4 regions of the Streptomyces peucetius genome follow, and region 1 is predicted to be linked to each of the others. Evidence: riboswitches for the same ligand, from Rfam matches in the RefSeq annotation. Region 1 holds a riboswitch; each other region holds the start of a gene.
The links. A riboswitch is a leader RNA that binds a small molecule or an ion and turns the genes downstream of it on or off. The one in region 1 is predicted to bind cyclic di-AMP.
Positions count from the first base shown of each region.

Region 2: it holds a riboswitch for cyclic di-AMP, as region 1 does, so the genes downstream of both, OGH68_RS17285 (M23 family metallopeptidase) here and OGH68_RS22285 (C40 family peptidase) in region 1, are expected to answer to the same signal.
Region 3: it holds a riboswitch for cyclic di-AMP, as region 1 does, so the genes downstream of both, OGH68_RS32895 (M23 family metallopeptidase) here and OGH68_RS22285 (C40 family peptidase) in region 1, are expected to answer to the same signal.
Region 4: it holds a riboswitch for cyclic di-AMP, as region 1 does, so the genes downstream of both, OGH68_RS27905 (M23 family metallopeptidase) here and OGH68_RS22285 (C40 family peptidase) in region 1, are expected to answer to the same signal.

Region 1 is NZ_CP107567.1:4,809,516-4,814,879, reverse strand. It holds gene OGH68_RS22295 (dihydrofolate reductase family protein) at 1-390, opposite strand, end outside; gene pcrA (DNA helicase PcrA) at 587-3,052, opposite strand; cyclic di-AMP (ydaO/yuaA leader) riboswitch at 3,304-3,466, shown strand; gene OGH68_RS22285 (C40 family peptidase) at 3,468-4,628, shown strand; gene OGH68_RS22280 (hypothetical protein) at 4,689-5,042, opposite strand.
Region 2 is NZ_CP107567.1:3,777,491-3,782,854, forward strand. It holds gene OGH68_RS17280 (PrsW family intramembrane metalloprotease) at 1-1,276, shown strand, start outside; gene OGH68_RS17285 (M23 family metallopeptidase) at 1,444-2,493, opposite strand; cyclic di-AMP (ydaO/yuaA leader) riboswitch at 2,504-2,659, opposite strand; gene OGH68_RS17290 (PP2C family protein-serine/threonine phosphatase) at 3,049-4,197, opposite strand; tRNA gene OGH68_RS17295 (tRNA-Met) at 4,380-4,453, opposite strand; gene sigJ (RNA polymerase sigma factor SigJ) at 4,593-5,364, shown strand, end outside.
Region 3 is NZ_CP107567.1:7,286,272-7,291,635, reverse strand. It holds gene OGH68_RS32905 (STM4011 family radical SAM protein) at 1-624, shown strand, start outside; gene OGH68_RS32900 (SGNH/GDSL hydrolase family protein) at 674-1,465, opposite strand; gene OGH68_RS32895 (M23 family metallopeptidase) at 1,637-2,596, opposite strand; cyclic di-AMP (ydaO/yuaA leader) riboswitch at 2,601-2,757, opposite strand; gene OGH68_RS32890 (alpha-galactosidase) at 3,204-5,294, opposite strand.
Region 4 is NZ_CP107567.1:6,130,198-6,135,561, reverse strand. It holds gene OGH68_RS27915 (HPr family phosphocarrier protein) at 1-206, shown strand, start outside; gene OGH68_RS27910 (GntR family transcriptional regulator) at 443-1,120, opposite strand; gene OGH68_RS27905 (M23 family metallopeptidase) at 1,333-2,115, opposite strand; cyclic di-AMP (ydaO/yuaA leader) riboswitch at 2,128-2,289, opposite strand; gene OGH68_RS27900 (M16 family metallopeptidase) at 2,530-3,897, opposite strand; gene OGH68_RS27895 (M16 family metallopeptidase) at 3,915-5,264, opposite strand.

The DNA of each region.
Region 1 (5,364 bases):
GAGGGCGGCGCTGCCGTGCATGATGATCGGGCCGCCCTCCGTCTCCTTCAGCGCGGCAACCTCGTCGAGCGAGCGCAGGATCGTGTGCTCGCCCCAGTTCGACACCAGGTCGTCCTCGGTGAGCGTGGTGGAGACGACGTACTTCGGCATCGGCCTGTAGTCGGCGAACTCGTCCATGTCCGGCCAGACGGGGCTGAACGCCTCGTAGCTGGCCCGGCCCAGCAGCATCGCGGTGGCTTCCTTCTGCTCCCGGCCTTTGATCTCGAATGCCTCCGGGACGAACTCCATGTCCTTGAAGGTCCAGCCCGAGTTCCGGTAACCGGGCTCCCCGCCGGGGGCCTCCATCACGCCGTCGAGCGAGACGAAGGCGGTGCTGATCAGGGTGCGCATCGTGGATCTCCTGGATCTCGTGACTGGTTCTCAGCAGTGCGGCAGGTGCCGTTGTGGCCGGCCTCGCGGCCGCGTGCACCAACTGTCAGTGAAGACCGCGGATCACACGGAAACTCATCGATCGCCGCCCACCGGTTTCGGCAGAGCAGCGAGCCCGACGAACCGCGAACCCGACGAGCAGCGAGCCCGCCTTGCGTCAGAGCTTCTCGACCGGCGCGTACCGCAGCAACAGCCGCTTCGGCTTCTCGTCCCCGAAGTCGATCGTCGCCTGTGCCTCCGAGCCGGAGCCCTTGACCTCGATCACGGTCCCCAGGCCGAACTGGTCGTGCGTGACCCGGTCGCCCACCGCCAGCGAGATCACCGGCTTGTCGCTCGTACGCCGGGTGGCGAAGCCCGAGGCACCGCCGCGCGAACGCGCGGACGACAACGAGGACGCGATGCCGGACGTGGGCCCGGCAGGGGCGGCCATCGGGCCCGTCCGCTTCCAGGTCAGATGCCGCTCGGGGATCTCCTCGAGGAACCGCGAGGGCGGGTTGTACGAGGGCTGGCCCCAGGCACTGCGCATCGACGAGCGGGTCAGGTAGAGCCGCTCGCGGGCGCGGGTGATGCCCACGTACGCCAGGCGCCGCTCCTCCTCCAGCTCCTTCGTCTGCCCCAGCGCCCGCATGTGCGGGAAGACGCCGTCCTCCATACCGGTGAGGAACACGACGGGGAACTCGAGGCCCTTGGCGGTGTGCAGGGTCATCAGCGTGATGACGCCGGTGCCCTCCTCGTCCTCGTCGGGGATCTGGTCGGAGTCGGCGACGAGCGCGACCTTCTCCAGGAACTCCGCGAGCGTGCCGGCGCCCTCCTCGTCCCCGCGCTCCTGCTCGAACTCGAGTGCCACGGCCGCCAGTTCCTGGAGGTTCTCGATGCGGGTCTCGTCCTGCGGGTCCGTGGACGCCTGCAGCTCGGCGAGGTAGCCGGTCCGCTCCAACACGGCCTCCAGCACGACCGCGGGACCGGCGCCCGAGTCGACGATCGTCCGCAGCTCCTCCATCAGCACGTTGAACCGCTTGACCGCGTTGGCGGAGCGGGCCGCCATGCCGTAGGCCTCGTCGACCCGCTTGAGGGCCTGCGGGAAGGTGATCTTCTCGCGCAGCGCCAGCGCGTCGACCATCGCCTCCGCGCGCTCGCCGATGCCGCGCTTCGGAACGTTCAGGATGCGGCGCAGCGGGACGTTGTCCTCGGGGTTGGCGAGGACGCGCAGATAGGCCAGCACGTCGCGGACCTCCTTGCGCTCGTAGAAGCGCACACCGCCGACGACCTTGTAGGGCAGGCCGACGCGGATGAAGATCTCCTCGAACACACGCGACTGTGCGTTCGTGCGGTAGAAGACGGCGACGTCGCCCGCCTTCGCCTCGCCCTGGTCGGTGAGCCGGTCGATCTCGTCGGCGACGAACTGGGCCTCGTCGTGCTCGGTGTCCGCGACGTAGCCGGTGATCTGGGCGCCCTCGCCCGCGTTCGTCCACAGGTTCTTGGGGCGGCGGGACTCGTTGCGCTCGATGACGGCGTTGGCTGCGGACAGGATCGTCTGGGTGGAGCGGTAGTTCTGCTCCAGCAGGATCGTGGTCGCGTCCGGGTAGTCCTCCTCGAACTGGAGGATGTTGCGGATGGTCGCGCCGCGGAAGGCGTAGATCGACTGGTCGGCGTCACCGACGACGCACAGCTCGGCCGGGTCCAGGTCCTCGTAACCGGTGCCCACCAGTTCGCGCACGAGCGTGTACTGAGCGTGGTTGGTGTCCTGGTACTCGTCGACCAGTACGTGCCGGAAGCGGCGCCGGTAGTGCTCGGCGACGTCCGGGAACGCCTGGAGGAGATGGACCGTCGTCATGATGATGTCGTCGAAGTCCAGCGCGTTGGCCTCGCGCAGCCTCGCCTGGTACATCCGGTACGCCTCGGCCAGCGTCTTCTCGAAGCCTCCCTCAGAGCCTCCCGCCTGGGAGGTACCCCCAAGAGCCTGGTCGGCGAAGGCCTCCTCGTCGATCAGCTCGTTCTTCAGGTTCGAGATCTTGGCGCTGAAGGACTTCGGCGGGAACTTCTTCGGGTCCAGGTCCAGATCGCGGCAGACCAGCGACATCAGCCGCTTCGAGTCGGCGGCGTCGTAGATCGAGAACGACGAGGTGAAGCCCAGCTTCTTCGACTCGCGGCGCAGGATGCGCACGCACGCGCTGTGGAAGGTCATGACCCACATGGCGTTCGCACGCGGACCCACCAGCTGCTCGACGCGCTCCTTCATCTCGCCGGCGGCCTTGTTGGTGAAGGTGATCGCCAGTATCTGGCCGGGGTGCACATGGCGCGTCCCCAGCAGATGGGCGATGCGGTGCGTGAGCACACGGGTCTTGCCGGAGCCGGCGCCGGCCACGATGAGCAGGGGCGACCCGGTGTGCACGACAGCGGCGCGCTGCTGTTCGTTCAGCCCTTCGAGCAGCGCGGCGGGGTCCACGACGGGGCGCGGCGCGCCGTCGCGGTAGTACCCGTCGCGGGCCGGAGGCACGTCGAACGCGCCCTGGAAGAGGTCGTCCGGAATCTGCTCCGGAGCCGGCTCCTCGGGCGGCGGCGGGTGCTCGTCCGCTCGGGGCTGGAGGTCCGCCAGGAAGCTGTCGTCAAAGAGGCTGCTCATCGCCTAACGAGTCTAGGCGGCCGGACCGACAATCGTGGCCGCACGCGGATACCAGGGGCGGCCACGGTAGGTGACCGCCCACATCCACCGGGCGACCGATCGGTGACCGGGGGCCCGGCCCGGAGCGGGCCGCAGAAAAGGTCACGAAAATGTATCGGACATATCGAACATCAACCTTCACAGCAGCTGCACGAGTTGGCTAGCGTGCTCGACCAGGCGGCCCGCACCCCTCCCGGCGAACCACGCCGAACGGGCGGCCTGCGCCGAATCCGGCCTCCCGTCCACGGAGTTCGGAACCGGGGACCCACCATGCAGTACCGGGGTGAATCGGACCGCGTTCCGCTCGGTCCGTAGGGCGCCTTCCGTTCGCCCGAACCCGACAGCTAACCCGGTAGGCGGTCCACGGAAGAAGGAGATGCCGGCCTTGGCGTCGCATCGCAAGCCCCGCAGCCGAACCGCAAAGCAGTCCCCCGCCGTCGGATTCACGACGGCAGCCCTCGCCGGTGTGACCCTGCTCTCCACGCAGAGCGCGACCGCCGCGCCCTCCGAGCCGAAGCCCAGCATCGAAGAGGTGCAGAAGAAGGTCGACGACCTGTACCGGCAGGCGGGCAGCGCCACGCAGGAGTACAACAAGGCGAAGGAAGCCACCGCCGAGAAGCGCCAAGAGGTGGACCGGCTCCTCGACGAGGCGGCCGTGCGCACCGAAAAGCTGAACGAGTCGCGCCGGGCCCTCGGCAACTACGCGGCCGCCCAGTACCGCACCGGTTCCGTCACGCCCACCGCCGCGCTGATGTTCGCGGACAGTCCGCAGGCGTACTTCGACCAGACACAGCTGATGGACCGGATGACGGATCAGCAGCGCACCGCGGTCGCCGAGTACGAGACCGAGCGGGCGGCAGCCGCCAGAGAGCGCGCGGAGGCGACGAAGCGGCTCGAGTCCCTCACGGACTCCCAGGAGGCCCTGCGCACCAGCAAGCAGACGGTGCAGGCCAAGCTCGCCGAGGCACGCACCCTGCTGTCGAAGCTGACTGCGGAGGAGAAGGCACGGCTCGCCGCGATCGAGCGGAAGAAGGAGGAGGAGGCGCGCCGCAAGGCCCAGGAGAAGGCCGAGGCGGAGGCCCGCGCGAGGGCCGAGGCCGAGGCCGAGCGGCAGCGCCAGGAACGCGAGACGGCCCCGGACACCGGCACCACGGACCCGGGCACCGGCACGGAGGACGGCACCTACGCGGCCAAGGCCGACAAGGTGCTCGCCTTCGCCCGCGCCCAGATCGGCAAGCCGTACGTCTGGGGTGCGTCGGGCCCGAGCTCGTACGACTGCTCCGGCCTCACCCAGGCCGCGTGGAAGGCCGCCGGGGTGGACCTGCCGCGCACCACCTGGGACCAGGTGGAGGTCGGCACCCGGGTCGCGACGGCCGATCTGCTCCCGGGCGACCTGGTCTTCTTCTACGACGACATCAGCCACGTCGGCATCTACATCGGCGACGGCAAGATGATCCACGCCCCCAAGCCGGGCACGAACGTCCGCGAGGAGTCCATCTACTACATGCCGGTCTACGGGAGCATCCGCCCCGCCTGATCCCGGCGCACGAGTGCCCGGGCGGCGCGGCCGCCCGGGCACCGGTCCGTCCCGCGCGGATCAGGTCCAGAGGGTGGCGATGAACACGTTGGCCACGGTCAGGCCGCCGACCGCGCCGAACAGCGCCTTGTCGACCTTCTCCTCGTCCCGCTTGACGTACACCAGGCCCAGGATCACCACCAGGACCGCCAGCTTGATGCCGATCTTGAGGTTGTTCACCGCCTGGTCGTCCGCCTGGTTCAGACCCACCAGCGCCACGCCCGTGACCAGCATGGTCAGCGCGCCGTGCAGCATCGCCGGGTTGAAGCGGGCCGTGCCCTCTCCCATTGCCTTCATCTGGGTCAGGAATCCGCCCAGCAGCGAGGCGATACCGATGATGTGCAGGGCGACGAAGACATTGGTGAGTACGTCCATGGCCGGAGCCTAACCCTCCCCATATCACCGTCCGTCGGGCAGGTGGGCCCGCTCCGCCGCATCGGTCGGCCGGCTACGGCAATGCGGACGCACGACGACCACCGGGTGATCAGCAACCGGTCCCAAGTGTCCATCTTCGGCACTTTGCGGTCCTTTCACCCCGCCCCCGTGACCGTGACGTCTAGCGTCCTGCCCCAGGTGGCCGACTCCCCACCCGCCGTCGTGCAGCCGGACGGCACTCGGCCGCCACCGCCGGGAGATCCGGCGGCGGACCGCTCCCCCGAGCGGCCCGCCGCCGGATGCGAAGGGTACGGCGACAGAG
Region 2 (5,364 bases), 1.0 Mb from region 1:
CGCGCTGCTCACCGAGGTCCCCGAGCCCGCGCGCCGGCGCTACCGGCCCCTGGCGGCCTCGAGGTTCTGGCGCAGCAGGGCGGTCCGCGCCGGTGCGGTGATCACGCTGCTCGCCCTCTGCGGCCTGGTGATCCTGGTGCTGGTGCGGGAACAGACCGGCACCCACGGGTTCGTGGTCGGCCTGGCTCTGGCGACACTGCCCGTCCCGCTGCTGCTGGCCGCGTTCCGCTGGCTGGACCGGGTCGAGCCAGGCCCCTGGCGGAACCTCCTCTTCGCCTTCGCCTGGGGCGCCTGCGCCGCGGCCCTGATCGCGATCATCGCGAACACGTTCGCGACCCGCTGGATAGCGACGGCGACCGCCGATCCGGCTTCCGCCGACACCATCGGGGCGACGGTCATAGCGCCCGTGGTCGAGGAGAGCGCGAAGGCCGCAGCGATCCTGCTGATCTTCGTCTTCCGCAGACGGGACTTCACCGGACTCGTGGACGGCGTGGTGGTCGCCGGCTTCACCGCCACCGGCTTCGCCTTCACGGAGAACATCCTCTACCTGGGCAGCGCGTTCGACGAGGACCAGTCGACGGGCACCTCCGGCTTCGCGTCGGTGACCGCCGCGACCTTCTTCGTACGGGTCGTGATGTCACCGTTCGCCCATCCGCTCTTCACCGTGCTCACGGGCCTCGGCTTCGGTGTCGCCGCGCTCGGCGCGCGCCACCACCGGCGTCTGCGGCGTATCGCCCTGCCGCTCCTGGGTCTTGCCCTCGCGATGGGCATGCACGCCCTGTGGAACGGCTCGGCGTCGATGCTCGGCCCGTGGGGCTTCTACGCGGTGTACGGGGCGTTCATGGTGCCGGCGTTCGGGCTGCTCACCTGGCTGACGATATGGACCCGCCAGCGCGAGCTGCGCACGATATCCGACGAGCTCCCCGCCTATGCCGCGGCGGGCTGGATGCCGGCGTCCGAGCCGCGCGCCCTTTCGTCGATGCGCGCCCGCACGCTGGCGCGTGACTTCGCCCGGCGCACGTACGGCCCGGCCGCCGGCCACGCGGTGTCGGAGTACGAGGCGTTCGCGACGTCACTGGCCTTTCTGCGCCGCCGGGCACACCGGGGCGCGGCGGACCCGGACTTCGCGGAGCGCGAGCAGGAACTGCTGCACCACCTGTGGCAGCGCAGACAGGTGGCGGGTCCGTCACTGGCGTACGCGGCCCGGGCGACGAGCCGGGTGCCGGTGCCGCCGCCGTACCGGAACTACGGCGGCTACAACCCGTACCGCTACTGACCCGCGTCGGCGGCCGCGACAGCGCGGACGCCCCATCGGCGGCGGGTGCCCGGGCACAGCCCGGCAGCCCTGGCGTCGGGGGGTGCGGCAGGAATGCCGGAGACATGGAGATGCCCGGCACGGAGAAGCGCATGGGAGAGCATGCGGAGCCCCGTACCGGGCAGGGATCAGATCGTGAGGCCCTTGCCGCGCAGCCAGGCCATCGGGTCGATGCCGGAGCCGCCCGCGGTGTGCACCTCGAGGTGCAGATGGGGCCCGGTGACGTTGCCGGTGGCGCCGACACGCCCGATCGTCTCGCCGGTGGTGACCTTCTGGCCCGCGCTCGCCGTCATGGACGACAGGTGGGCGTACAGGACCTCGGTGCCGTCGTCGAGTTCGAGGACGATGCGGTAGCCGTACGAGCCGGACCACCCCGCGGACTTGACCGTGCCGCTGTGCACGGCCTTGACCGGGGTGCCGGTCGGGGCGGCGAAGTCCAGGCCGGTGTGCTGGCCGGAGGACCACATGGAGCCGGACTCGCCGAAGGTGGAGGTGATCGTGTACGAGGAGGTGGGCAGGGAGAAGCTCCTCGCGAGCTCGGCGAGACGCTCGGCCTCCGCCTTGGCCCGGGCGGCCTCTTCCGCCTTGCGCTTCTCTTCCGCGGCCTTGGCCTCTGCCTCGCTCTGCTGCTTTTCCGCAGCGGCCGCGGCCTGTTCGGCGGCGGCCTTCTCCGCGGCGGCCTTGGCCTCCGCGTCCGCGGCGGCCTGCTGCTGCTCGGCCTGCGCGAGGATGCGGGCCCGCAACGCCTCGCCCGCGCCCGTCGCCCGGGCGGAGCCGTCGCCACCGTCGGCCACCGTGGTCGCGGCGGTCAGCGGGGCGGTGTTCACGTCCGCCGCGGCGTCGGAATCCGAGTCGTCGGACACCAACGAGCCCACGCCCGGCAGGGACTTGGCGTCGGGAAGATTGTCCGTGATGGCGTCGGGAAGGGAAATGGAGACCGCCGGCTTGTCCTGCGCGGTGGCTATGCCACCCGCGCCGACCGCGGCGATCACACCGACGCCGAGCACCGTGGAGCTGCGGGCGAGTCCGCCGCGCTGCTTGATGACACGGTGCCGGCCGCGCACCGGGCGGATGGACTCCTCTGTGGGATTCCATTCCTCCCAGGTCCGCTCGGGTGCGTCGTCACCGATGCGTTCGGACGCGAAGCGGGCCTCTGGGGCAGGCATGTTGGACGCCACGAAGGCGTTCTCCTTCCTTCCTTCTCGCCTACCGGGTTAGCTGACGGGTTCGGAGCAGGAAGGTCTCCTACGGGCGCCTCGACCGCGGACTGAGCGGCAAAAGGTGCCCGATTCACCCCAATTGGTGGTTCCCCGGTTCCCTTGCGGGATTCGGCGCGTGCGCGCGGTGCCGCCTCTGACGACGGCTGGGACGACCGCGCTGCGTTATCGAACGTTAATAGACGGCGGGGCCGGATTCCAAGCTGTTCCGACTGATCATTAGCGATTTCGACGGGGACTTAACGTGACAGAGGCACTCAGAATCGGGCGACTTGATCAAACATCGGACAGAGACCTTTTCCTGACGGTGTGTCAAATGTTATGCGGAGAGGTGCCCTTGGGTCACAGGCCGTAAGGACGACCGAGGCCGGCCCGCGGGTCGAGGCGCCGACGGCGCGCGGGCCGGTTGACGCGCGGGCCGAGGGCCGACGGGCGGTCCGACGACACGCGGGCCGGCGGCTGACGGACGGTCCGACGGCCCTCGGGAAGAGGACGACATCCGCTTCCGCCGTCGGCTCAGACCGCCGGAGGAACCACCGGCACAATCCTGCGCCGCTCCGGCTGGCCCCGAGCCGGACGGCCGACGGCCAGCAGAGCCATGTCGTCGTTCGAGCCGCCGCCGGTGTACCGGCGTACGTCGTCGACGAGTGCGTCCAGCAGCTCCCCCGGCCCCGGGAAGAGCCGCCCGGTGAGCCGTTCCACCGGGTCGTAGAAGACGCCGCGGTCGTCGCGCGCCTCCGTCACCCCGTCCGTGTAGAGCAGCAGCGTCGCCCCGTCGGGCAGCGGATACTCCGCCGCCCGGTCCGGCCACTCCCCCAGATCACCCATGCCGAGCGGCAGCGCCGCCTGCGGCGGACGGAGCACGTCCAGCCCCCCGTCGGCATGCAGCACCAGCGGCTCCGGATGCCCCCGGTTCACCAGCCGCACCAGCGGACGGCCGCGGGGAATCTCGCCCAGCACGGCCGTGGTGAAGCCCTCCACCGCGTCCAGGCCCTCGCGCCGGTCCCCCTCCCGCTTGAGCGCGCGCTCCAGCCGCTGCCCCACACCCTCGAGCGAGCGCTCCTGCTCCGCGGCCTCGCGGAACGCGCCGATGACGACCGCCACGGTCGCCACCGCCCCCAGCCCCTTGCCCCGGACGTCGCCCACGAGGAGCCGCACACCGTGCGGGGTGTCCTGCACCGCGAACAGGTCGCCGCCGATGAAGGCGCCCTCCTGCGCCGCCTCGTACCGGGCGGCGATGTGCAGGCCGCCGATCCGCTCGGCCGGCGCGGGCAGCACGGCCCGCTGCGCGGTCTCGGCGATCACCCGCGCCGAGGCCAGCTGCTCGCCTCTGCGCTGTACGACCCTGTTGATGACCAGGGCCAGAGCGGCGACGGTGAGCACCGTGGTGGTCTCGGTGGCCGCGGTGATCTGCGCGGCGGTCCCGTTGTAGACGTGCATGCCGCTCACCCCCAGGATCGCGGCGACACCCATGAGCAGGGTCGCCACGAACGAGACGAGAGGGGCGGCGAGAAGGGGCGCGGCGGCGAAGAGCGGCACCGCGGTGAAACGAGGCGGTGTCAGCATGTCGAAGACCACCCCTGCGACGATCATCGCGACGGGCAGGGCACGCACGAACCACGGGGCCCGACGCGCGCCGCCTTCATCCCGCCGCTGCTGTCCCAAAGGTGGTCTCTCCTGCCGGGTCCGCTGACGGCTGCGGACAGTACCGCGCCCACCTCAGGCTCGGCGCCGACGCGCCGTGCAGCCACTTCCCATCGCCCAACCGGGCGAATGCCGAGGCGACCGGAAAAGCCACCGGCCCGATGGTCGATCTCCAGGATCGACCATCGGGCCGGTGTCATCAGTAGCGGGGACAGGATTTGAACCTGCGACCTCTGGGTTATGAGCCCAGCGAGCTACCGAGCTGCTCCACCCCGCGTCGGTGAACACAACCTTACGCCATCCGGAGCAAGATCAACTCCACTTTTTCCGCGAGGCCGCCTCGATCCGGTCACACCGCCCCGCCGCCGTTCGTCATACATCCGGACAGCCGAGGACGACGAGGGGACAGAACGACGATGGACGACCACGACTTCCTGGCCGAGCGCTTCGAGACGCACCGTACGCAACTGCGCGCGGTCGCCTACCGAATGCTCGGCTCGCTGAGCGAGGCGGACGACGCCGTCCAGGAGGCGTGGCTCCGGCTCAGCCGCAGCGACTCCGAGGCGATCGACAATCTGGGCGGCTGGCTGACCACCGTGGTGGGCCGGGTCTGCCTCGACATGCTGCGCTCGCGTACGTCGCGCCGCGAGGAACCGATGGATGTGCGCCTGCCGGAACCGATCGTGAGCGGCGTGGACACCGTCGACCCGGAGCACCAGGCGCTGCTCGCCGACTCGGTCGGTCTCGCGCTCCTCGTCGTACTGGAGACCCTGGCGCCCGCGGAGCGGCTGGCGTTCGTGCTGCACGACATGTTCGCGGTGCCCTTCGAGGAGATCGCGCCCGTCGTCGGCCGCACACCGGCGGCCACCCGTCAGCTGGCCAGCCGCGCACGGCGCCGGATCCAGGGCTCCACCCCCGTACCGGACGCCGACCTCGGCCGGCAGCGTGTCGCCGTCGACGCCTTCCTCACCGCGGCACGCGGGGGCGACTTCGAGGCGCTCGTCGCGGTGCTCGACCCGGACGTCGTGGCCCGCTCCGACAGCGGGACGCTGCGTCCCGGTTCCGTCGTACGGGGCGCGGCGGCCGTCGCCGGCCAGGCGATCACCTACGCGCGCCTCGCGGAGGTGGCCCGGCCGGCCCTGGTCAACGGAGCGGCCGGGGTCGTCGAGATCGCGGGCGGGCGGGCCC
Region 3 (5,364 bases), 2.5 Mb from region 1:
GCGGACGCGGACCCGGCGACGCTCGCGCTGTGGTGCACCTACCACCCGGGACAGACGCCTTATGACCGGTTCATCGGCAAGTGCCGGGATCTGGTGCGGCGGGAGATCCGTTTCAGTGTGGGGATCGTCGGCTTTCCCGCCCATCTGGCGGAGGCGCGCCGACTCCGCGCGGATCTGCCGGCGCACGTCTACCTCTGGGCGAACGCGCCCGAGGGCCACGAGCTCTCCGACGCCGAGGCCGACGCCTGGACGGAACTGGACCCGCTCTTCCCCTACAGCCGCCACCCGCACCGCTCCGCCGGGCTGCCGTGCCGCACCGGCGAGTCGGTGATCTCCGTGGACGGTGAGGGGACCGTCCGCCGCTGCCACTTCGTCCGCGCCGAGTTGGGCAACCTGTACGACGGTACGTACCGCCGGGCGCTGCGGCCCCGCGCCTGTCCGCTCGCCGTGTGCGACTGCCACATCGGGTACGTCCACCTGGAGACGCTGCCGCTGTACGACGTCTTCGCGGGCGGCGTCCTCGAACGGATCCCCGCGGCGGACCCCGGCGAGCCGCGCCGGCCCACCCTCCTCGGCCGGCTTCCGGCGGGGCCCCCGGCAGCCGATCCGGTGAGCCCCCGGTGATCACCGCCGGGGCGCCCCCGGCGCCGCCCGCGGCGGACCTGCGCCGCCGTCAGAGCGGCAGCAGGTCCGGACGCTTGGCCGCCACGTGATCGCCCGAGCTCTCGCCGCGCAGCCGCCGCCCGATCCAGGGCACCAGGTACTCGCGCGCCCACTGGATGTCGTCGCGGCGCACCTCGAGCGCCCCGCGCGGGGGCAGCGGCGGCCACGGCTGGTCGGGGTCGGCGGGCACGTCGAGCCCGAGGACCTGCGCGGCGCGCAGCGCGACCCGCGTGTGCCCCTCGGGTGACAGATGCAGCCGGTCGGAGTCCCAGGCCCGCCGGTCCTGGACGGACCTGAGCGACCACAGGTCCAGCACCGGGCAGTCGTAGCGGTCGGCGATGGCCCGCACATGCGCGGTGTACGTGGCGATCTTGCCGCGCAGGTGGCGCAGGACCGGCACGTCGCGGGTGTCGAAGCCGGTCGTCACCATGACGGTGCCGACCGAGCCCGTGAGGTCGGCGACGGCCCGTTCGAAGCGTTCGGCGACGTCGTCCGGGTCGGAGCCGGGCCGGATGATGTCGTTGCCGCCGGCGCAGAAGGTGACGAGGTCGGGCGCGAGTTCCCGGGCCCTCGGCACCTGCTCCTCGACGATCTGGTCGAGGAGCCGCCCGCGTACGGCGAGGTTGGCGTACCGGAAGGTGTGTTCCGGCATGCGGTCGGCGAGCAGGACCGCGAAGCGGTCCGCCCACCCGACGAATCTGCCGTCGGGTCCAAGGTCGCCTACGCCCTCGGTGAAGCTGTCACCGATCGCCGCGTACGACCCGAATGCGTCACTGTTCTCTGTTCTCGAATCGTCTGCCACGAGAGCACATCTTTCCTTTACGGATGTGACTTACGCGACCGTAAGGAGGGGTTGACGGGGGGTGATCTTTACCACCCGTCAGGTTCGGCCCGGCCGGAAGACGCGGAAGCCCCCGCTCCGCCGATGCGGAACGGGGGCCGGGCGGCAGTGCCGTGCGGCGTGCCGGACGGATCAGAGGGAGACTCCGTGCTCGCGCAGGTAGGCGACCGGGTCGATGTCCGAGCCGTAGGAGGGGCCGGTGCGGACCTCGAAGTGCAGGTGCGGGCCGGAGGAGTTGCCGGTGGAGCCGGACAGACCGATCTGCTGGCCGCCGCTCACGGACTGGCCGCTGGAGACGGCCAGGGAGGAAAGGTGGGCGTACTGGGAGTAGGTGCCGTCCGTGTGCTGGATGACGACCTCGTTGCCGTACGCGCCGCCCCAGCCGGCGGAGACGACGGTGCCCGCGCCGATGGCCTTGACGGAGGTGCCCGAGGAGGCGGCGAAGTCCACACCGGTGTGGTAGCCGCTGGACCACATCGCGCCGGAGGCGCGGTACGGCGTGGTGACGGCCGCGTCGACCGGAGCGCTGAAGCCGGACGAGGACGCCGGCGCCGAGGCCTCCTTCACAGGAGCCTCCTTGGCGGGCGCCGCCTTCGCGGGAGCCGCCTTCGCGGGAGCCTTCGGGGCCTGCTCCTCGGGCGCGGCGGCCCGCGAGTCGTCACGCGAGGGGCGGGCCTTTGACTCGGAGCGGGGCTCGGGGTCGTTCTTCGCCTTGGACTTGGCGCCGATGGTCAGCTCCAGGCCCGGGTGGATCAGCGACGGGTTCGCACCGATGGCGCGGCGGTTGTCGTTGAAGAGCTGCTTCCAGCCGCCTCGGACGTCCTGCTCCTCGGCGATCTTCGACAGGTAGTCGCCGGCGACGACGGTGTAGATCTTCGGGGCCTTCTTGGCGGCCGGCAGCGCCGACTCGGCGAGGGCCGGGGCAGCGGCCTTCTGTGCCGCGGCGGCCGGAGCCGCCGCCGGGGCAGCGGTGGCGGCGGCGGTGGCGCCGAACAGCGGGAGCGCGATGGCGGCGCCGCCCGTGCCGGCGATGACGAAGCCGCGGGTGAACGGGTTGGACTTGAAACGACGGTGCTTACCCTTGGCGGGCATGGCGCATTCCTCTCCGGCGCCTACGAGGTGAGCTGTCGGGTTCGGGCTGGAGGTGCCCGGTCGAGCGACTTGCACGACTTCACCCCAAGCCGTCCGGATTTTCCGGAATCGGCGTACTACCTGGGTCCCCCGCTCCTGCCACGCGTGGGTGGGTTCGAATTCCGGCCGGCGGCAGGATTAGGCGGTCCGTCCGGATTGAGCGTGACCGTAGGCGAGTCGGACAGTCCTGGACAAGCCGCGTCTTTCCGCGAGCAATGCGAAGTCCGATATCACCCGGGTATTTCCGGTCACCCTCCGTGGACGACGCTCCTTCAATTGCCGCGCCGGCAACGGAATTCACCCCCAGGCCCCGGCCACACAACGTCACGAATATGACGCTGCTCACCAGCCGGAGCCCATCTCCCCTGCTTACGGGGCACGTTATATCGAACCAGCCAATTCGGACAGAAGATGCATTTGAGCATCTAGTCCCGCACTTGCCCATCAAGTCGCGCCCTGCCGGTTTCGCCGAGACGCCCGCCGGCACAGATCCGGGTGACGCCCGTCACTCCGAGCCGTGAGGAATCCCCTGACTCCGTACGCGTAAAGGGAATTGGCGGAGGCCGGATCACATCCGCCGCAGCCGGATCACGGTGGCGTCCAGATCGCCCTTCAGCCCGGTGTGCAGTCCGTGGTGCAGCAGCACCCCGCCCTGATGGACGACTCCGGTGTCCAGACATTCGTAGGCGGCGGCCGGGTCGATGCCGCGCAGCCGGAGCGCCGGCGGCCGTTCGCCGTACCGCTGCGCCTCGAGCAGCGCGAGCACGACCGTCTCCCCGCCCCGGACGTACTGCACGGCGCTGAGCCCGCCCTCCGGGGCCCGCAGCCGGTACAGCTCGCCGTGCTGGACCACCGGCCTGATCTCCTTGTAGAGCCGGACCCAGTCGCGTGCCTCCGCGAGCTCCGCCTCGCTCCACCCGGTGAGGTCTCCCCCGACGCCCAGCACCCCGGCCATGGCACTGACGAAACGGAAGCGCAGACTGCTGCGGCGGCCGTTGAGCTGGACGTTGGGGCTGTCGGTCACCCAGGCCGCCATGACCCGGGCCGGATGCAGCTGGCTGAAGCCGTGCTGGACGGCCAGCCGGTCCAGCGGGTCGGTGTTGTCCGAGGTCCATACCTGGTCGGTGCGCCCGAGGACCCCGAGGTCGATCCGGCCGCCCCCTCCGGAGCAGGACTCGAAGGCGACGCCCGGATGCGCCGCCCGCAACCGGTCCAGCAGCGCGTAAAAGCCCTCGACGTGGCAGGTCCACAGCTTCTGCGGATACGGCTCCCCCGGCCAGCCCGCATCGGTGAAGCAGCGGTTGAAGTCCCACTTCACATAGTCGACGGGCGCGCTCGACAGCAGGGCGTCCAGCTGCTCCCAGAGGTGGTCCCGGACGTCCTCACGCGCGAGGTTCAGCACGAGCTGGTTGCGGAATTCGGTGCGCACCCGGCCGGGGTGGTGCTGGACCCAGTCGGGATGCGCTCGGTAGAGATCGCTGTCCGCGTTGACCATCTCCGGCTCCACCCAGATCCCGAACCGCATGCCGAGCCCGTGCACTTCACGGGCGAGCGGCGCCAGTCCGTCGGGGAAGCGGTCCGGGTTGGGTGTCCAGTCGCCGAGTCCGGCCCGGTCGCTGGTGCGCCGCCCGAACCAGGCGTCGTCCACGACGAACAGCTCGACCCCGATCCCGGCGGCGCGCCGGGCGAGGGCCAGCTGCTGCTGTTCCGAGATGTCGAAGCCGGTCGCCTCCCACGAGTTGTAGAGCACCGGGCGCGCCTCCTGGGCACCGGGGATCACATGGGCGAGCTGCCAGGCGTGCCAGGCCCTGCTCGCCCCGCCGAACCCGCCGTCGCTCCACAGGCCGGCGAAGACGGGTGAGGTGTACGTCTGCCCCGGCTCGAGCCGCAGCAGCCCGGAATCGTCGTGACCGGCCCCGCCGGTGATCTGCACCGCCTTGTCCGGCAGCTGCTGGACGGAGATCCGCCAGGAACCGGACCAGCCGAGCGCGCAGCCGTACACCTCACCCCGTTCCTCCGTGGCGCCTTCCGCGTCCAGGGCGACCCACGGCAGGTGCTGGTGGCCGGTGTGGCCCCGCCGGCTGCCGATGATCTTCTCGCCGTACGTGAGCGCGGAGCGCACCAGGCGGGACTCGGCGGCCCAGCGCCCGTGCAGCTGGGAGAGCCGCCACGCGTCGCGCATCGGCAGGGTCCAGGCGGCGGCGTCCGCCCGGAGAAGTTCGAGCGCCGGCCCGGTGCCCTCATGGACGACGGTGACCCAGCGTTCGATCACGTCGGAGTCGTCCCGCATGCGGTAGTGCAGGGTCAGGCCGAGGCCCGCCAGGGCGTCGGTGAAGCGCAGCCGCAGCTCGTCGTCCTCGGCGACCCAGCCGTCGAAGACCCACTCGGTGCCGCGCACGTCCTCGGTGCGGACCGACAGCGCCGGGCGGGCGAACCTGGGGCCGCCCTCGACGGGATACTCCTCGCGGCCGTCGAGCTGGGACTCGAAGGGCCAGTAGGGCGGCGGCCCCTGCGCGGCCAGGGCTTCGGCGTCGGCGGCCGTGATGCGGGCGCCCCAGTGGAGGTGGACGAGCTCGTCCGCGTCGGTGAGATGGAGGGCGTAACTGCTCTCGGGGCCGGAGAGGACCCACGTACGCCCTTTGCCCATGTTCTCGATCATTCGGCCCCTCAGATTCTCACAGTCCCGCACAGACCCGAACATCATCCGCTGTGCGACCCACCCGGGGCAA
Region 4 (5,364 bases), 1.3 Mb from region 1:
CGACGGCTGCCGGCGTCCCTGTGACGATCGCCAAGGCCGACGGCAACCCGGTCAACGCCGCCTCCATGCTCGCCGTGCTCGGCCTGGGCGCGCAGGGCGGCGAGGAGATCGTCCTCGCTTCCGACGCGGACGGCGCCGAGGCCGCCCTGGACCGCCTGGCCAAGCTGGTGGCGGAGGGTCTCGACGAGCTTCCCGAGACCGTCTGAACCGTCTGAACCGTCTGAACCGTCTGAGCGCAGCGGGCCGCACGGCCCGCCCCTGTGCGCGACAGAACCGCGATGCCCCGGGCGGGAGCACCGCGGTTCTTCTTTTCCGGGATCACCATGAAATACGCAGGCGCGCCATAAACCGGTGCACGCCTTTCCGGCTGCCGCCGGGAAAGGGAAATCCAGGAAAGAAAGGAGGCCGATCACATCACGCCTCTTTTTGTACAGACCCTTTGTTAATTCCGGCCGCTCGCGGTGTTTACGGAATGTTGCGAAGTCCTCACCCGCACGGTGCGCCGCAACCGGTGCGCCCCGGCGGCACGCTCCGCGTGCAGTGCCGTCAGCGCCCGGGCCCGCCCGGCGTCACCGCGCGCCACGGCGTCGACGATCGCGCCGTGCTCGGCCCACGACTCGACCGGCGCGGCCGGGTGCTCGACCACGTACATCCAGGCGATCTTGTGCCGCAACTGGGTGAGCAGCGCGGTGAGTCCGGGGCTGCCGCAGGACTGGGCGAGCGTCTCGTGGAACCAGTTGCCGAGGGAGCGCAGGTCTTCGCCCTGCCCCCGCCGCGCCCTCTCCTGCCCCAGTCTGACCAGGCCGCGAAGCACCTTGAGATGCGCTTCGGTGCGGCGCTGTGCGGCGCGCGCCGCCCCCAGGGGCTCCAACAGCAGCCGGATCTCCAGGAGATCGGCGGCTTCCTGCTCCGTGGGTTCGGCGACGCAGGCGCCCGCGTGCCGCCGGGTGACGACGAACCCCTCCGACTCCAGGGTGCGCAGCGCCTCACGCACCGGGACCCGGGAGACCCCGTAGCGGCGGGCGAGCTGCTCCTCGGCGAGCCGGCTGCCGCGCTCGAAGACACCGGAGACGATGTCGTCACGGATCGCCGTGCATACCGAGTGCGCGGGAATACGCATGACCGAACCTCCGCCTTGATCCGAGCGAAACGCAACCGATTGACGCGCCTTCCCGTGACTCTATTGCAATGCGCGCCGTTTTCCGACGGCGCCCGTGAAACCACGGAAATCTCTTGGCCGGAGCGGCAATCACGGAATGGTGAAAACGGCACGGAACACGGCGAAGGCCCCCGGCGGAAGCCGGGGGCCTTCGAGCGGGCTGCGCATGACCGCTAGACGGCGACGCCGTGCGAGCGGAGGTAGGCGACCGGGTCGATGTCGGAGCCGTACTCGGCTGTGGTCCGCGCCTCGAAGTGCAGGTGCGGGCCGGTCGAGTTGCCGGTCGAGCCGGAGAGGCCGATCTGCTGGCCCGGGGTGACCTGCTGGCCGACGAAGACGCCGATGGACGACAGGTGGCCGTACTGGGTGTAGGTGCCGTCGTTCATCCGGATCACGATGTTGTTGCCGTACGCGCCGCCCCAGCCCGCCTCGACGACGGTGCCGGAGCCCACCGCCACGACGGAACTGCCGGACGCGGCACGGAAGTCGACGCCGGAGTGCGAGCCGGAGGACCACAGGGCGCCACCGGCGCGGTAGCCGGTGGTCACGTAGGAGCCGGCGACGGGGAGCCGGAAGGAATTCAGCCGCTTGCGCTCGGCCTCACGGGCGGCGCGCTCCTCGGCCTCGCGGGCCGCCTCGGCGCGAGCCTCGGCCCTGCGCTTGGCCTCCGCCGCGGCCTTCGCCCGCGCACGGGCCTTGGCGGCGGCCTCCTCGGCCTCCTTCTTCTGGGCGGCGGCCTGGGCGGCTATCTCGTCGGCGAGCGAGTCCATGGTGACGATCTGCGTGAGGCCGGTGTCCTCGGCGGAGGGGGCGTCGGCGTCGGCGGCGAGTGCCGGGGAGGCGAAGCTTCCGACGACGCCGGTGGTGGCGAGTGCGGCGACGCCGGCCAGGTTCGCGCTCCTGCGCGTCAGGCGGCTCGGGGCACGATGCTTCCCGGTGGCACGGGTGAACGCCATGAAGAGGCTGGTCCTTTCCTTCCTTCTCGCCTACCGGGTTAGCTGACGGGTTCGGAGCAGGAAGGTCTCCTACGGGCGCCTCCGCGCAGGCGAAGGTGCCCGATTCACCCCAGGGACGAATGGGTCCCCGGCTCCCCAGGCTCGCGCCTGACGGGGACTCGGCGATGACTGCCCGACGCCGCGGGCGCGACGATCTCCAGGCGGACAGCCGGACCGACGCTAGGCATCCCGTCCGTCGATCACCAAACGGACAGGCCCTTTTGTAGCGCATGCCACAGGGCAGACAGGCAACCTCTCCCATAAAACGGACATACAACGGAACCCCGGCAAACGAATCGAAGCCGGGGTTCCACTTGCATGCCACTTGCCTGTAATGCGCCGCTTTCGACCCTGCATCCGGTCGGCGGCTCCCGATCAGCCCGAGACAACCGCCACTTCACCGATGCCGAGCGCCTTGACCGGCTCCTCGATCTGCGACGCGTCGCCGACGAGCACCGTGACCAGCCGGTCCACCGGGAAGGCGCCCACGACCGCCGCGGTCGCCTCCACCGTGCCGGTCTCCGCCAGCCGAACGTACAACTGGGCCTGGTAGTCGTCCGGCAGGTGCTGCTCGACCTGGTCGGCCAGGGTGGCCGCGACGGAGGCCGCCGTCTCGTACTTCAGCGGGGCGACGCCCACCAGGTTCTGCACGGCGACGTCGCGTTCGGCGTCGGTGAGGCCCTCGGCCGCGAGCGTGCGGAGCACCTTCCACAGATCCTCGAGCGCGGGCCCGGTGTTGGGCGTGTCCACGGAGCCGCTGATGGCGAGCATGGCCGCGCCGGAGCCGTCGGGGGCGGAGAGCAGGACCTGGCCGAAGGCCCGTACGCCGTAGGTGTAGCCCTTCTCCTCGCGCAGCACCCGGTCGAGGCGGGAGGTGAGGGTGCCGCCGAGGCAGTACGTGCCGAGCACCTGGGCGGGCCAGACCCGGTCGTGGCGGTCCGCTCCGATCCGGCCGATGAGCAGCTGCGTCTGCACGGCCCCGGGACGGTCCACGATGACCACCCGGCCGGTGTCGTCGGCGGTGACCGCGGGCACGGGCCGCGGGTCGGCCTTGTCGCCCGTCCAGGTGCCGAGCGAGTCGCCGAGGACGGCGTCCAGGTCGACGCCGGTGAGGTCGCCGACGATCACGGCGGTCGCGGTCGCGGGACGCACATGGGCCTCGAAGAAGGCGCGTACGGCGGCGGCGTCGATCCGGGCCACCGTCTCCTCCGTGCCCTGGCGGGGGCGGGAGACGCGCAGCGAGGACGGGAAGAGCTCCTTGGCGAGCTGCTTGGCGGCGCGGCGGCCCGGGTTCGCCGTCTCGTGCGGGATCTCGTCGAGGCGGTTGCGGACCAGCCGCTCGACCTCGTCCGGCTCGAAGGCGGGCGCGCGCAGCGCCTCGGCGAGCAGGCCGAGAGCCTTGGGGAGCCGGGAGACCGGCACCTCCAGCGACACCCGCACCCCGGGGTGGTCCGCGTGGGCGTCCAGGGTGGCACCGCAGCGTTCCAGTTCGGCCGCGAACTCCTCCGCCGGGTGCTTGTCCGTACCCTCCGACAGAGCGCGCGCCATGATCGTGGCGACTCCGTCGAGGCCCTCGGGCTCCGCCTCCAGCGGGGCGTCGAGGCAGACCTCGACGGCCACCACCTGCTGGCCGGGGCGGTGGCAGCGCAGCACCGTCAGGCCGTTGTCCAGTGTGCCGCGCTCGGGGGCCGGGAAGGCCCAGGGCCGGGCGGTGCCCGGAGTCGGCTGCGGGTGGAAGTCCATGGTCACGGCAGCGTCGCTCACTGGTCCGTCCCTTCGTGCTCGTGTCCGTCGGCCGCTTCGGTCTCTTCCGCGGCGACCGGTTCATAGACCAGCACCGCCCTGTTCTCGGGATGCAGGCGTGCCTTGGCGACGGCCTGCACCTCCTCCGCGGTGACGTCGAGCACCCGCTGGACGGCGGTCAGCGCCAGCTGGGGATCGCCGAACAGCACCGCGTAACGGCAGAGTTCGTCGGCGCGGCCCGCGACCGTGCCGAGCCGGTCCAGCCACTCGCGCTCCAGCTGGGCCTGAGCCCGCTCCATCTCCCCCGCCGTCGGGCCCTCGGCCGCGAAGCGTGCCAGCTCCTCGTCGACGGCGGCCTCGATCTGCGGAACCTCGACGCCTCCGGAGGTCTTGACGTCCAGCCAGCCCATCGACGGGGCGCCCGCCAGCCGCAGCAGACCGAATCCGGCCGCGACGGCGGTCCGGTCGCGGCGCACCAGGCGGTTGTGGAGCCGGGAGGACTCCCCGCCGCCGAGGACCGTGAGCGCAAGGTCCGCGGCGTCGCACTCGCGGGTGCCGTCGTGCGGAAGGCGGTAGGCGGCCATCAGGGCACGGGCCGGGACCTCCTCGACGACCTCCTCGCGCAGCTGCGCGCCGATGTTCTCCGGGAGCGTGCCGTCACGGGGCGGCTGCTTGCCGTCGTGGGAGGGGATGGACCCGAAGTACTTCTCGATCCAGGCGAGCGTCTGCTCGGGGTCGATGTCGCCGACGACCGACAGCACCGCGTTGTTGGGTGCGTAGTACGTACGGAAGAAGGCCCGGGCGTCCTCGAGGGTCGCCGCGTCCAGGTCGGCCATCGAGCCGATCGGGGTGTGGTGGTAGGGGTGGCCCTGCGGGTAGGCGAGGGCGGTCAGCCTCTCGAAGGCCGTGCCGTACGGCACGTTGTCGTACCGCTGGCGGCGCTCGTTCTTGACGACGTCGCGCTGGTTCTCCATCGACTCGTCGTCGAGGGCGGCCAGCAGCGAGCCCATGCGGTCGGCCTCCAGCCAGAGCGCCAGCTCCAGCTGGTGGGTGGGCATCGTCTCGAAGTAGTTGGTCCGCTCGAAGCTGGTGGTGCCGTTCAGCGAACCGCCGGCTCCCTGGACCAGCTCGAAGTGGCCGTTCCCCTTCACCTGGCCCGAGCCCTGGAACATCAAGTGCTCGAAGAGGTGGGCGAGTCCTGTACGGCCCTTGACCTCGTGGCGCGAACCGACGTCGTACCAGAGGCAGACCGCGGCGACCGGGGTCAGGTGGTCCTCGGAGAGCACCACGCGCAGGCCATTGGCCAGACGGTGCTCGGTCGCTGTCAGGCCGCCGGAGCCGGCCTGCGCTGTGGCCGTGTGACCCATGGGCATGTACGTCCCTTCGATCGCGAAAACGTGAAAGTGCTGCCTCACCTGCCACTGTATGCAAGCGTGCCGACACCTGGCGAAGTTCCCGGGCCGGGAT